2 regions of the Lysinibacillus sp. JK80 genome follow, and region 2 is predicted to be linked to the other one. Evidence: riboswitches for the same ligand, from Rfam matches in the RefSeq annotation. Region 2 holds a riboswitch; the other holds the start of a gene.
The links. A riboswitch is a leader RNA that binds a small molecule or an ion and turns the genes downstream of it on or off. The one in region 2 is predicted to bind S-adenosylmethionine.

Region 1 (8,018 bases), 1.5 Mb from region 2:
GAAGCATTTTGGATTAGAAAAAGAAATTGATTTCCAAATTGGTACATTATCAAAAGCCATTGGTGTAGTAGGTGGCTATGTAGCAGGTAAGAAAAATTTAATTGATTGGCTAAAAGTTCGCTCACGCCCATTCCTATTCTCAACAGCATTACCACCAGGTGATGTAGCCGCTATTACAGCAGCCGTGCAAATGCTGATTGATTCAACAGAGCTACACGATAAGCTGTGGGATAATGGAAATTATTTAAAAGCGGGGCTTGAGAAGCTTGGCTTTAATATTGGTGCGTCTGAGACACCAATTACTCCATGCATCATTGGGGATGAAAAGTTAACACAGGAATTTTCAAAACGTTTATTTGAAGAAGGCGTTTATGCAAAATCAATTGTCTTCCCAACAGTTCCAAAAGGTACAGGTCGCGTTCGGAATATGCCAACAGCGGCACATACAAAAGAAATGCTTGATGATGCAATTGCGATTTACGAGAAGGTTGGTCGTGAATTAGGGGTTATTCAATAAGAAAAAGGCTTCCTCATGGATGGGGAAGCCTTTTTTTGCATGATAGAAAGGAAAAAGTGAAGGATAGAATCGAAAAAGTGACCGATAGAAGCTTAAATCTAATTGATAGCGATCTAAAAATAGACAATCTCTTTATTTTGACCCAATTATTTTGCCTGCCTTGAGCTGTTGAATAGCTTGATCAGAAATATTTAATGCCTGTAAAATTTCTTCATTATGTTGTCCTAAAGTGGGTGCTGCACTTGTTAGCTGTCCAGGTGTTTGTGAAAACTTAGCTGGGAAGCCCAATGTTCTCATTGGTCCAGCAGTCGGATGCTCATAGGACAGTACCATGCCACGCTCTAGTATATGAGGGTCATTCAATGTTTGGTCATAAGAATAGATTGGACTAGATGGTACACCATGCTTATCTAATAGTTCGAGCCAGTAGATAGCCTTATGCTTAATTAGCTCGCTTTCAATTTCTGCTTCCAGCTCCCTCACATGTTGGGCACGTGAATAGTTGGTAGCAAAGAGAGGATTGTCTAACCAATCAGGTCGATTGACAACCTTTGCCGCAAAAATCTCCCATAGCTTTTGATTGCCAGCACCTACTAGAATATAGTCATCCTGTGTTTTGAAACCTTGATAGGGCGCAGACACACGATGGGCGGTTCCTGTTCGCTCAGGTAACTCACCCTTTCCGAAGTAAGCAGCGGCCTCCCAAACAGTCCACGCAAGACCTGACTCCACTAAGGACACATCAATATATTGACCTTCACCACTACGAAGCTTATAAATATAGGCCATTAAAATCGATTGTAAGGCTGTTTGTGCAGCAGCAATATCATTCACCGCAAAGCCAACTTTTACAGGTCGTCCATCTGCTTCACCTGTCATATGCATTAAGCCACTCAGACCCTGAGCCATAATATCATAGCCACCCTTTTGACTATAAGGACCTGTTTGACCATAACCAGAAATAGAGCAGTAAATTAGGCCAGGATTGATGGCTTTTAATGTGTCATAATCAATACCAAGCTTTTTCGTGACACCTGGTCGATAATTTTCCACAAGTACATCAACAGATTGAATCAATTCTTTAAATAAAGTCAGTCCTTCAGTCGTTTTTAAATTGATGCAGACACCTTTTTTATTACGATTAACCATCATATACATATGACTTTCTTCATTAACGAATGGACCCATTGTACGGGTATCGTCTCCATTTGGGTATTTTTCAATTTTGATAACTTCTGCACCCATATCTGCTAATACCATGGTGCAATAGGGACCTGCTAAGACTTGTGATAAATCGATAACCTTTAATCCTTGTAATGCTTGTTTCATTTACCCTCAGTCCCATCCTGTTTGACTAATGTGATGTTGCGTAATCCTTTGACAGAGGTAGCACCGGCTAATGCGATAGAAACCTTTAATTCATCATAAAGATTGGTCATCACCTTTTCGACACCTTGTTGTCCCTCAAGGGCTAGTCCATAGACGAAAGGACGTCCAATTGCAACTGCATTCGCTCCTAAAGCAAGTGCTTTTAAGGCATCCATGCCACGATATATACCACTATCTAATATAATAGGAATTTGTCCATTCACAACTTTCACAATAGCAGGAAGGGCATCAAGTGAACCAATCACACCATCTAATTGACGGCCACCATGGTTTGATACAATAATGCCATCAATACCATTGTCGATAGCATGTTTTGCATCTTCAGGATGTAAAATTCCCTTCAATAATATAGGAAGGTTGGTGCGTTTTTTTAGCTCTCGAACATGCTCCCAATTAAGTGTTGGGTGGAAGACATTTTGCAAGACACCTTGTACGTAGGATTCGAATGAATCATCAGGTAAAGTGGCTGTAAAAACAGGATCATTCATATAATTTCCTCTTGCATAGCCTAGCTTCAATGGTGAAAATTGATTGCGTACATCTTCTTCACGCCAGCCTAGCATTACGGTGTCGACAGTTAAAACGATCGCTTCAAATCCAGCTTCCTCCGCACGTGCAGCCATGCTAAAAGCAATTTCTTCATTAGTAGACCAATATAATTGAAACCATTTTGTTGCAGAAGGCGCAGCTTGAGCAACTTCTTCAAGAGCAAAAGTGGACACAGTGCTTTGTATATAAGGGATATTTAAAAACTGGGCGGCACGTGCAACGGCAAGCTCACCTTCATCGTGAACCATTCCGTTCATGCCCACAGGAGCAAAAAGCAAAGGAGTTGGATATGTTTTACCAAACAAATGAACCGATGTATCAACGTGTGACACATCATTTAAAAATCGGGGAACAATGGAATACTTCTCAAAAGCTGCACGATTATTGCGCAGTGTTTGTTCACCGCCAGCACCTGAACGGATGTAGCCAAAAGGGCCAGCATCGATTTTTTCCGCTACGGCCTTTTCTAAATCTGCAAAGCAAATGGGGAAGGGGGCTTGTGCAGTTATATTTTTTAAGAGTAGATCGCCATCAGTTATGTTTGTCATCGTTACTACCTCACTTATTTATTGAAAATAGGCTTTCTTTTATTTAAAAAGGCTTGAATACCTTCGTTATAATCGTCTGAACTAAATGAATCCAAAACTAACTGTGCCAGCTCATCGTTTTCTTCAATTTCACCATCAACAATTGCTTGGATAATTTTTTTGATGCCTGCGTTTGCAATGGATGATTTACTTAATAAATGTTCAGCGAATTGCAATGTCGCCTCATCAATTTCCTCTGGTTCGTGTAGGGCCGTGATTAAACCAATATTTTTTCCTTCTTCAGCTGTAAAAATAGTTGCTGTGTACAAAATTTCCTTTGCCTTAGCGACACCAACAATATTGATGAGACGTTTCGTGCTTTCTAAATTATAGACAATACCTATGTTTGCAGCGGTAATGCCTAGCTTACTCTTAGGCGTTGCTATTCTAAAATCACAAGCATTTGCTAACTCTAAGCCACCACCAATTGCTAAGCCCTGAATCATAGCAATTGTCGGGTGTGGAAATTTATAGAGAGCATCGATCGCCTTTAGAGCCAATTCATTATAGGCTTTAGCATTGTCTGTAGCATAACGAACATCTAAAAACTCGCTAATATCTGCACCGGAAGAAAAGGCTACTTCATTGACACCGCGAACAATTAAAAGTTTGATGGAAGAATCTATACGGAGCAGCTCTAGTTGGTCTACTATGGCTTGAAACATTGCCCTTGATAAAGAATTCCGTTTATCCGGGCGGTTTAATACTAACGTTGCAATATAGCCATTTTTCTCTACATAAATTTCGTTTGTCATCTTCATTCTCCTCTTAATCTTTTTTCAACTTCGCGGCGAAGCGGTTACCAATGGATTGAATGCTCTGCACAAGGATGATTAAGATAAAGACAGTTGCATACATCACATCAACCTCATAGCGCAAATGACCATAACGATAGGCAAGGTCACCTAAACCGCCAGCACCAACCATTCCTGCCATTGCTGTTGCACCAATTAATCCTATTGTGGCAATTGTTAAGCCTAAAATAATAGATGGTCGCGCTTCACGTAATAGGACATGCCAAATGATATGGCGACGTTTAATACCCATGGCTGTGTAGGCTTCTACTACTCCGGAATCCACTTCTAAAAGCGCAGACTCCATCAGTCGTGCAATATAAGGAGCTGTGTAAACAACTAGTGGAACGATTACACCTTTAACACCAATTGTTGTACCTACAATTAACTTGGTAAAAGGTAAGATGAAGAATAGTAAAATGATAAATGGAACAGAGCGAACAATATTGATAAATAGATTAAAAAACTGATAGAAAAATTTATTTTCAAAGGATTGTCCTGGTCGTGTTAAAACGATTAATAGCCCTAATGGAATGCCAATCAGAATGGAGAAAAATAATGAAATTCCGACCATTTGAAATGTTTCGATAATTGCTTTGCCAATAACATCTGACCAATCTGTAAAGAAGCTTTGGATACTACTCATTGAACGCACCTCCTAATTCTTCCACTGCCACGCCATTTTCTGAAAAATACGTTAACGCCTTTTGGACAATCTGCGTTTCGCCATGTAAATGCACCACAATATTGCCGACAATACCGTTTTTTAATTCAATAATATTAGCTGTTAAAATATTTGGTTGCACATCATATACCTTAGTGACTTCTGCTAATAATGGCTTACCAGTACTTTCACCAAGGAATGTTAAACGGATTACACTTCCTGAAACATTTAATTGCTCAATAAGAGAAGGGGATAAATTACGTTGTGAAATTGTATTCAAAAACTTTCGCGTTGTAGGGTGCTTCGGTTTCGCAAAAAGTTCAATCGCTGTGCCAAATTCCACAACTTTCCCTGATTCTAGAACAGAAACCTCATCGCAAATTTTTTGAATTACATTCATTTCATGTGTGATGAGCAGAATCGTAATGCCTAATTCACGATTAATTTTTAACAACAATTCAAGAATGGCTTCCGTTGTCTCAGGATCAAGTGCACTTGTTGCTTCGTCACTAAGTAAAATCTCTGGTTCCTGTGCTAAGGCACGTGCAATAGCCACACGCTGTTTTTGACCACCTGAAAGTTGATTTGGGTAACTATCTAGTTTATCTGTTAAACCGACAATTTCAGCATACTTAGCTACTCGGTTTTTTACTTCCGCCTCTTTATAGCCTAGTAGCTTTAAGGGAACTGCAATATTATTGTAAACTGTTGCTGTTTTTAAGAGATTAAAGTGCTGGAAGATCATCCCGATTTTTTGGCGTGTTTGACGTAATTCGTGAAGAGAAAGGGTCGTAATGTCTACATTGTCTATCACTACTTTTCCTGCTGTAGGACGTTCTAGTAGATTAACGCAACGAATGAGTGTACTTTTACCAGCACCACTATAGCCGATTACACCATGAATTTGTCCCCTTTTTACGTGAAGGTTGATGCCATCCACAGCTTTTATGATGCCTTTTTTCGATTTAAATTCTTTTGAGATATTTTGTAATTGAATCATGCGATTGTTTGCTCCTTTCTCAACCTTCTAAAAAGCAAGAATCTGCTCGTCTTCCCATTGGGGAATTTCAGCAGATTCTTCGGCTTTATAGAAGCTTTCTGAACATATTACCAGCTAGGGATTACAGAACCTTTGAATTCCTCTTCGATGAATTGACGCACTTCGTCAGATTGGTAAGCCTCAACGAACTTTTTAATTGTTGGATCATTTTCATTTTCAGCACGTACAACAATATAGTTCACGTATGGAGAATCAGTAGATTCCAATAAAATAGAGTCATCTTTAGGGTTAATGCCAGCCTCTAGTGCAAAGTTTGTATTAATAGCTGCTACATCTACTTCACTAAGTTGTTTAGGAATTTGAGCTGCCTCTAATTCAATGAATTTTAAATTCTTTATGTTTTCTTCTACATCACGGATCGAGGCTGTTAAGTCTGCACCCTCTTTTAACTTAATATAGCCAGCTTCCTGTAAAACAAAGAGGGCACGTGCTCCATTCGTTGGGTCATTTGGTAGGCCAAACGTTGCACCGTCAGGAATGTCATCAAAGGATTTATATTTTTCAGAGTAGATACCCATTGGATTTAAAATCGTCTTGCCCACTGGTACTAAATCTGTATCATGGTCTTTATTAAATGTATCTAGGAAAGGCTCGTGTTGATAGCTGTTCGCATCAAGATCACCTTCAGCTAAGGATGTATTAGGTAAAACATAGTCAGAAAATGATTTTAGTTCAACTTTTAGCCCATTTTCTTTTGCTACTTTAGCGGCTACTTCTGCAATTTGTTCGTGTGGACCAGAAGTGACGCCTACAACGATTTTCTTTTCATCAATTCCTTCAGCTTGGCTTTTACTATCTTCTTTAGAGCCACAGCCTGCTAAAGCCGCTACTAATGTTAAACTTGCTAAACCTACTAAAAATTTATTTTTCTTTTTCATGAAAATACCTCCAAGATTGTTTTTATCGGTTTTTTGAAAATAAAAAAACTCTCTTACAAATTAAGAGAGGCTCATGAAAAGATGTCCTCTCTTATCTATCAAACGAAGATCGTTTGCAGGATTTAGCACCTTCCTTTAAAAAGGAGGTTGCCGAGCTTCATAGGGCCAGTCCCTCAGCTACTCTTGATAAGAGATTTATAATATTTTTTTGTAATTCCGATAGAACTAATATAATTTATAGGGTATAGTAAGTCAATAAATAATTTTTAAATTTTTTATATAATTATAATATTTCGACGCAAAAGAGGGATAACAATGTCTGTAAGAGTTAATTATGGTATAGGTTCATTTGGTAAGGTTATTAGTGCTCGTTTTCTAACGGGAACAGATATCATTGAAGGGATTGAAGCGCTTTGCGAAGAGAATAGTATAGAGTCAGCAACAATTGTAAGCTGTATTGGCAGCTTTCAAAAAAGTAGCTTTGTTTATTTAGTGCCAGATGCAACAGTTCAAATTCAAGTTCGTTTTAGTGATGTGATTGAAAAAGAGGGACCATTAGAATTTATTCAAGGTTCAGGTGTGGTGTGTAAGCGAGATGGTGGATATGAGACACATTTCCATGGTTCTATGAGCGATCAATGGGGTGTTGTATCAGGTGGGCATTTAATAAAAGGGGGCAACCCTGTTATTACTGCTGATATCGTGTTGGCAGAGGTACAAGGGATTCAACATATTCGAAAATGGGATGATGAAACAGGTCATGTTCAATTTTATCCATTAGAAAATGGTTTAGGGCAACCAAGGAAAATTGAATAATAGTAATAATCCTGTAGCTAGGGATAGCTACAGGATATGGCGTCATTATCTTTTAAACAATTGTAATTGCTCGATTCTATGGATTGCTTCACGTAAGCGCTCCTCACTAACCAGCAATCCTACGCGAACATAGCCTTCACCATATTGACCGAAGCCATTACCTGCTGCTACAGCGATATCAGCTTTTTCGAGCAAAAGATCAGCAAACTGTTCACTTGTATAGCCTAATGGTACAGGGAGCCATGCGAAGAAGGAGCCTTTTGGAGCCGTAACATGCCAGCCAATTCTTCGAGCTTCTTCAATGAGTACATTGCGGCGACGCTCATAAGTAGCTCGTAGTTCACATGCACATTGTTGGGAAGCCGTCAGTGCTACTGCTGCGGCTTGTTGAATGGCAGGGAATTGACTACAAAACAGATGATCCTGGATTAGATTAATAGCAGCAATAATCTCGGCATTCCCTACAGCGAAGCCTATACGCCAGCCAGCCATATTATAGGTTTTCGATAATGTATACATTTCAACTCCTACTTCTTTTGCACCCTTTGCTTGAAGGAAGCTAACTGGTTTATTACCGTCAAATCCTATTGCCCCATAAGCAAAATCATGTGATACGATAATATTGTGCTCCTTCGCAAAGCGAACGGTCTCTTCAAAAAACGCAAGTGATGCTGTACCACCTGTAGGGTTGTTCGGGTAATTTAAGTAAAGAAGCTTTGCTTTTTCTTTCACTTCATCAGGTAATGCATGATAATCAGGTAAGA
Region 2 (8,018 bases):
ATCATTGAAATGGTTTGAGCTAGCCGCTGCCCAGGGAAATGCAGATGCTCAATATATGCTTGGGAATTTTTGCTTTGGAGGCATAGGTATGGAGGAAAATTATTCCCTTGCCTTTTCATACTATGAAAAAGCAGCTTTGCAGGGACATGCGGACGCTGCCAATAATTTAGCAGATATGTACTTTAATGGCGAGGGCGTAGCAACGAATTATACATTAGCAAAAAAATGGTTTGATTATGCTGCACAAAAGAATGTGGCAGAGGCAATGTTTACGTTAGGAATAATTTATGAGCAGGGGTTAGGCGTTGAGGTAGATGAGAAAGAAGCTTTTAACGCCTATAAAAAATCAGCTGAGGCAGGGTATGTGGAAGCACAATATCGACTTGGTGGAATTTATTTAGAGGGGCGCTTATGCCAAGCGAAAGATGTCAATCGTGGTCTGTTTTGGTATGAAAGAGCTGCGGAGCAATATCATGTAGACGCCTTTTATGATTTAGGTTATATATGGAGTAATGGTCTGGCAGGAATACGCAATCTCGAAAAAGGTATTCATTGGTTTAAGCAGGCTGCACTTCAAGGAGATGTGGAAGCCAAGCTACAATTGGGGCATATTTTTAATAAAGATACAGGGTTAGATAGAAATCTGAAAGAAGCTATTAAATGGTATGGACTCGCGGCAGATGCAGGATCCGAAGAAGCGGCTAAAATATTACAGGAACTTAAAGGATTGTAAATTTAGTGTTAAAAAAACATAGGCTTTTAGAATGATTTATAATGCTAGGGTATATGGGTATTTTAGTCTAAATCATACTGCTTTTTACGAGTATTTAGATAGATCATGATTGAGGATAAAAAATATTAGTATAGTGAAATTTGAAGACGATCGATAAAAAAGTAGAATAAATATAAAGCAAGTAAGCATAATAAACAAAAAAATAGTTAAAAAAGCTACCCAATAATATTGTGGTAGCTTTTTTATAGTTTATTACGCTTTATTTAACAACAAGGACTTTTTATACATTTTGTGTAAAAAAATGGTATTAATAAGATTGACAGTCATTTATAAAATGATTAATGTAAATGAGTGATTTTGAAAAGAAGCATACGTAAATAATTTACTGTTAGTCATGTAGGGACTATATCTGTTTGCTGAGAGCAAATGACCTTAGGATAAATTGAGCAAATGGGTACCCGACATACTTTTGGAGGAAGTTTGTCATACGGAATTGCGCTATCGAATGTAACCATTAAATCTGACTAATCAGATTTTATCGGTATTTTTTCGTGTATCCATCAATATGTTAAAAGGGATTTGATGTTTCTCAGCCTGATGAAAGTAAACGGAATGAAAGAGGGAAGATGTGTGATTTTTCAAAAACAAAGAAAGACGAAGGTATTGGATTTACAGCAATACACAGTGAAAATGGATTTGTCCTCTCGTCAATCGATGGCGAAGCAAATTGAAATGCTGAACTTAACGAAGAACGACTTACAATATTTAAAAGCTTTCCAGCCAATAGTTATGGATAATGTAGATCACATCGTAAACCGTTTTTACAACATGATTGGAACAGAGCATCATTTGGTAGATATTATCAGTCATCATAGTTCTGTAGAAAAGCTTAAAGTAACATTACGGCAACATATTATTGAAATGTTTAACGGAACCATTGATGAGATGTATTACCAAAGGCGTGTAAAAATTGCAAAGGTGCATGTCCACATTGGGCTTAGAACACAGTGGTATATCTGCGCATTCCAAGATTTATCGATATCATTTATTGATTTAGTCGAAAAAAATATAGAATTTCCACAAGATCAATTTAATACGATCAGAGCTATATCGAAAATTTGTAATTTTGAGCAACAACTCGTTTTAGAAGCTTTTGAAAACACTGTGGAACAACTGAAAGAAAAAATGGTTCATGAAAAAGAAGCGATTGAACGACAGATTGTAGATTCTTCGGAAGCACTTGCAGCTATCTCGCAGGAAACCAATAATTCATTTTGCTGCTTAAGTAAGCAATCTGACGAAATTAAACATTTGGCAAAAAAATCACTCGATGTGTCTACACTGGCTGAAAACCAAGCACTTGAGGGTCGCGAGCGTTTAAAAAATCAATCACAAAATATGCTCAATATTAGTCATTCTCTTCATGATATAGAAGAAAATATTGAACAATTATCAGGTATGTCTAAGGAAATGGAAACAATTATGAGTGTTGTGACCAATATTGCGAATCAAACGAATCTATTGGCTTTAAATGCTGCAATTGAAGCAGCACGTGCTGGGGAAGCGGGAAAGGGCTTTAGCGTAGTGGCCGATGAAGTACGTAAATTATCAATTCAGACAAAAGAATCTGTTACAGCGGTGGCTTTGTTATTGAAAAAGACAGGTGAACGAACAGAGAAATTAGAGTATTCTTTGACCAACATTCAAGATGAAGTTGCAGCAGGTGAAGAAAATATGTTACAAACTGAAGGCCAATTTACGAGTATATTGGGAGCCATGACAGAAGCAAAAGATCAAAATGAGTGTATGGCAACAAAAATACAAGCAATTGTAGGCATATTAAGTGAATTAGGCACTTCATTTACTGAGGTAACAAATTCAGCTGAAAAATTAGCGAGCTTTGCGCAAAATTTAAAAGGATAGACTACTAACATTTACATTCTATTTTTCATATTTTTAGACGTAATAAACACTATAGTACCTATTTAAATGTTTGTTGTGAAGTTATCGCTATAGAGGATCAATTTTATAGAGATTCAGAAAGTAAGAGCTATTTCACTGATGAAATAGCTCTATTTTTGCTAAATTTGTAAAGGGTTTAACGTAATTTTCAATGAAAAAAGGATTATACTGTAGAAAGAATGAATAATAGGGGCGGTTATGATGAAAACAGTTGTTGTTTTAGGCGGCGGTATTACAGGACTATGTACAATGCATTATTTGCAACGTCAAGTGAAGGAACATAATTTAAATGTTCGTCTAGTGCTTATAGAAAAAAATACATATTTAGGAGGCAAATTATATTCAGCACATGAACAAGGTTTCATCATGGAAACGGGTGCTGATTCTATTGTAGCCCGTCATCAAGGCGTTATGGAACTCGTGCAGGAGCTTGATTTTGAGGCGGAATTAGTTTACAACGAAACAGGTATTTCTTATATTTATACGAATAATGAGTTACATGCTATTCCGGCAGATTCAACTTTCGGAATACCGATGAGTGTAGCATCCTTAGAGGAAAGTACACTTATTTCCGAGCAGGGAAAAAAAGAAGCGTTGAAGGATTTAACATTGCCAAACAATGGCTTCACAAAGGAAAGTTCAATTGGTGAATTTTTAACTTACTATTTAGGAGAGGAACTGGTGAAAAACCAAATTGCACCAGTCCTTGCAGGTGTTTATTCGGGAGATTTACATCAGCTTTCTATTGGCTCTACTTTACCGTATTTAATTGATTATAAGAATGATTTTGGAAGTATTATTAAAGGCTTTGATGCGAATCGTGAGCAATTTGTTAAAGCAGCGAACAAAAAATTTATATCCTTTAAAAATGGTTTATCTTCTTTAATTGATCGACTTGAACAAACCTTATCCGATGTAGAAATTATCAAGGGTGTTACTACACTAAATGTTCAAAAACAAGATAAGAACTACACAATTTCCTTAGCTAATGGTGAAATTATTGAGTCAGATTATGTCGTTTTAGCATTACCGAACCATACTGTACAAAATCTGCTACAGGATGAATCTTTAAACCGCTATTTTGACCAATTTACGACAGCGTCAGCGATTACTATCTATTTAGGTTTTGATGTGCCAGACGCTAAATTGCCAGCAGATGGAACGGGCTATATTGTTTCCCATAATTCAGACGTAACTTGTAATGCGGCAACTTGGACTAGTCGTAAATGGAAGCATACATCGAAAGAAAATAAATTACTTGTGCGACTCTTTTATAAGAGCATCAATCCAGCCTATGAGCAACTACGCGCCATGACGGATGAAGAATTGGCAGCAGTTGCTTTAGAAGATGTGAGAAAGAGCCTAGGAATAGAGGAGCAGCCAACCGTTGTGAATGTAACAAAATGGATTGATCAAATGCCTAAATATGATCTAGCGCATCGTGAAGCATTACAAGGATTACTACAAGAATTACATGAGAAATATCCTAATTTATCGATTGCAGGGTGCTCGTATTTTGGCGTAGGTATTGGTGCTTGCATTCAAAACGGGAAAAAAATTGGTGAAGAGCTTGCAAAGGAACTTGCCAATTTCTAGGGTTTTAAGTGGAAAAAAACTTTGTTATGTGAAATAGTCTTGACTCATTCGTCAGTAAACGATATGATTCTTTTAATTATTTAAAAAATTCATACTTAATTCTTATCAAGAGAAGCAGAGGGACTGGCCCATTGAAGCTTCAGCAACCAACTTTATTGTCAGGTGCTAAATCCAGAAGACCGTTGAGTCGAAGATGAGAAGGAACAACAATGATGAATCGTTAAAGCCTTCTTTTTTTATGAAAGAAGGCTTTTTATTATATAGAGACATAGGAAGAGAGGCTAATTTTATGGGATTGCTTGAAAGGTTAAAAACGCATGTATTGACGGCAGACGGTGCAATAGGCACAGTGCTATATGGCTATGGATTGGAGTATTGCCATGAGGAAATGAATGTTCAGAGACCCGAGTTAATTGAAAAGATTCATAGAGAATATATTGCAGCTGGTGCTGACATCATTCAAACGAATACGTACGGTGCAAATGCCATTAAATTAGCTCGCTATGGATTGGAATCACGTGTCCAACAATTTAATGAAGCTGCTGTCACCATCGCAAAACGAGCAGCGGCTGATGGCGGTCAATTTGTTTTAGGAACAATTGGTGGTATTCGGGGAATTCGTAAAAGTGATGCAACCTTGGATGAAATATTAGCGACTATTGAAGAACAAGCAAGCGTCTTACTTGCAGGGAATCCAGATGGCCTTTTACTTGAAACTTATTATGATTTTGAAGAATTAACAGCAACCTTAAAGATGCTACGAGAAAAAACAAAATTGCCGATTATTGCACAAGTTTCTATGCATGAGCCCGGTGTTCTACAAAATGGGATGTCTTTAAATAATGCTCTCCATGAGCTTGAAGCCCTAGGTGCTGATATTGTTGGTGTCAATTGTCGACTAGGTCCACACCATACAATTCAGGCATTTGAAGGTGTAGAACTTCCTAATAAGGCATTTATGTCGGCCTATCCAAATGCATCACTACTGGACTTAGAGGATGGGCGTGTCGTTTATGAATCAGAAGCTGATTATTTTGGTCGAGCGGCTGTTGAATTGCGTGATCAAGGTGTACGTTTAATAGGGGGCTGCTGTGGTACAACACCCAAACATATTGCAGCAGCAAAGAAGTATTTAGAAGAGTTATCACCGGTTCAGGAGAAGCTTGCGAAGCCTAAAAAGATTGAGATTGTTCGGGAAGCGGAGCCAACAAAGTATGAGCCTCTTCATGAAAAAGTTAAACGTGAACGTTCTGTCATAGTAGAGTTGGATACGCCTAGACATTTAGAGATTGATGGGTTCCTTGAAGGAGCAAAGCAATTATATGATGCAGGTGCAGATGTAGTTATGATGGCAGACAATTCATTGGCCTCTCCACGTATTAGCAATATTGCAATGGGCGCATTGTTGAAGAGCTCACATGGTGTACGCCCACTAACTCATATTACATGTCGAGACCGTAATTTAATTGGTCTACAATCTCATTTAATGGGGTTAAATGCTTTAGGTATTCATGATGTGTTGGCCGTTACGGGTGATCCAACGAAAGTAGGAGATTTCCCAGGTGCGACAAGTGTTTATGATGTATCTTCCATGGAGCTAATTCAATTAATTAAGCAATTAAATGAAGGGGTCTCTTTCTCAGGTAAGCCACTTCGTAAAAAAGCAAATTTTTCAGTTGCTGCTGCATTTAATCCAAACGTCCGTGTGTTAGATCGTGCTGTGACACGCTTGGAGAAGAAAATTGAGCATGGGGCAGACTACTTCATTTCTCAACCAGTATATACGAAAGAGAAAATTGTAGAGATTTATGAGGCAACAAAGCATTTACAAGCTCCAATTTACATTGGTATTATGCCTGTTACGAGTTATAAAAGTGCTGAATTTTTACATCATGAAGTGCCAGGTATCAAATTATCTGAAGATGCCTTAACAAGAATGAAAGCATGTGGAGAAGATAAAGAAAAGGCAACCTTGGAAGGGATTGCTATTGCCAAAGAATTAGTAGAAGTGGCTACGCAATATTTCAATGGGATTTACCTTATTACACCATTTTTACGTTACGACGTGACACTAGAGTTGATGAAATATATAGAGCAATTGGATGAACAGAAAAAAGGAGTAAGTATACATGGCTAAGCACTCGATTGAAGAGCAACTAGAGAAACGTATTTTAATTCTTGATGGCGCAATGGGAACAATGCTACAAAATGAAAATTTATCAGCAGAGGATTTTGGTGGCGAGGAACTTGATGGCTGTAATGAAAATCTTGTGCTTACTAGACCAGATGTCATTGAAAAAATTCACCATAAATACTTAGAGGCAGGCGCAGATATTATTTGTACAAATACATTTGGTGGGACGCCTCTTGTGTTAAATGAATATGATCTTGGCACAAAAGCAGAAGAAATTAATAAGCGTGCAGTGGAAATTGCTCGCCAAGCAGTTGATCGTTATTCGACATCGGATTGGCCACGTTTTGTTGCAGGGGCTATGGGGCCAACAACAAAAACGTTATCAGTAACAGGTGGTATTACATTTGAAGAGCTAGAGGAAAATTTTTATGTACAGGCAAAAGCTTTAATTGAGGCAGGAGCCGACGTTTTGTTATTAGAAACAAGTCAGGATATGCTCAATGTCAAAGCAGGCACACTTGGTGTAAAGCGCGCTTTTGCATCAACGGGAAAAGAGCTACCTGTCATGATTTCAGGAACAATAGAACCGATGGGTACAACGCTTGCAGGGCAAACAATTGATGCCTTTTATATTTCGATCGAGCATATTAAACCATTATCAGTTGGCCTAAACTGTGCGACGGGACCTGAGTTTATGACGGATCACATTCGTTCATTAGCAGAGCTTTCAACAGGCTATATTAGCTGTTACCCAAATGCTGGCTTACCAGATGAAGAAGGGTGTTATCATGAATCACCAGAATCGCTATCGCAAAAATTAAAAGGCTTTGCAGAAAAGGGTTGGCTTAATATTGTAGGTGGATGTTGTGGGACGACACCCGCTCATATTGCAGCTATTCGTGAGATCTTAAAAGATGAAAAACCTCGTCAATTACCAGAAAAAACACATGGTCATGCGGTATCAGGAATTGAACCGTTATTGTATGACGATTCTATGCGTCCGTTATTTATTGGGGAGAGAACAAATGTAATCGGCTCTCGTAAATTTAAGAATTTAATCATTGACGGGAAATTTGAGGAGGCCGCAGAGATTGCACGTGCTCAAGTCAAAAATGGTGCACATGTTATTGATATTTGTTTAGCCAACCCTGATCGCGATGAATTAGCCGATATGCGCGGATTTATGCAGGAGGTTGTAAAAAAAGTTAAGGTGCCTCTTGTGATTGACTCAACTGATGAAAAAGTAATTGAGGAAGCATTAAAGTTTTCACAAGGGAAAGCCATCATTAACTCTATTAATTTAGAGGATGGTGAAGAACGATTTGATGCAGTATTACCACTCGTGAAAAAATATGGTGCATCATTAGTTGTTGGAACGATAGATGAAAAGGGGATGGCGGTTGACCGTCATCGAAAGCTCGAAATTGCCGAGCGCTCCTATCAACTTTTAACGGAAAAATGGGGGATTGCACCAGAGGATATCATTTTCGACCCATTAATGTTCCCTGTAGGAACTGGGGATGAGCAGTATATTGGTTCAGCGCTAGAAACAATTGAAGGTATTCGTCTCATCAAAGAAAAATTGCCGCAGAC

Region 1: another riboswitch for S-adenosylmethionine. It lies ahead of HXV90_RS13095 (MetQ/NlpA family ABC transporter substrate-binding protein); the one in region 2 lies ahead of HXV90_RS20400 (bifunctional homocysteine S-methyltransferase/methylenetetrahydrofolate reductase).

The regions. Positions count from the first base shown of each region.
Region 1 covers NZ_CP058997.1:2,567,120-2,575,137, reverse strand. The annotation lists gene HXV90_RS13125 (glycine C-acetyltransferase) at 1-517, shown strand, start outside; gene HXV90_RS13120 (CaiB/BaiF CoA transferase family protein) at 650-1,846, opposite strand; gene HXV90_RS13115 (alpha-hydroxy acid oxidase) at 1,843-3,003, opposite strand; gene HXV90_RS13110 (enoyl-CoA hydratase/isomerase family protein) at 3,018-3,797, opposite strand; gene HXV90_RS13105 (methionine ABC transporter permease) at 3,811-4,482, opposite strand; gene HXV90_RS13100 (methionine ABC transporter ATP-binding protein) at 4,475-5,500, opposite strand; gene HXV90_RS13095 (MetQ/NlpA family ABC transporter substrate-binding protein) at 5,608-6,438, opposite strand; SAM riboswitch class I at 6,527-6,631, opposite strand; gene HXV90_RS13090 (PPC domain-containing DNA-binding protein) at 6,754-7,254, shown strand; gene HXV90_RS13085 (pyridoxal phosphate-dependent aminotransferase) at 7,300-8,018, opposite strand, start outside.
Region 2 covers NZ_CP058997.1:4,064,457-4,072,474, reverse strand. The annotation lists gene HXV90_RS20415 (tetratricopeptide repeat protein) at 1-733, shown strand, start outside; gene HXV90_RS20410 (globin-coupled sensor protein) at 1,364-2,656, shown strand; gene HXV90_RS20405 (protoporphyrinogen oxidase) at 2,897-4,291, shown strand; SAM riboswitch class I at 4,391-4,491, shown strand; gene HXV90_RS20400 (bifunctional homocysteine S-methyltransferase/methylenetetrahydrofolate reductase) at 4,581-6,428, shown strand; gene metH (methionine synthase) at 6,421-8,018, shown strand, end outside.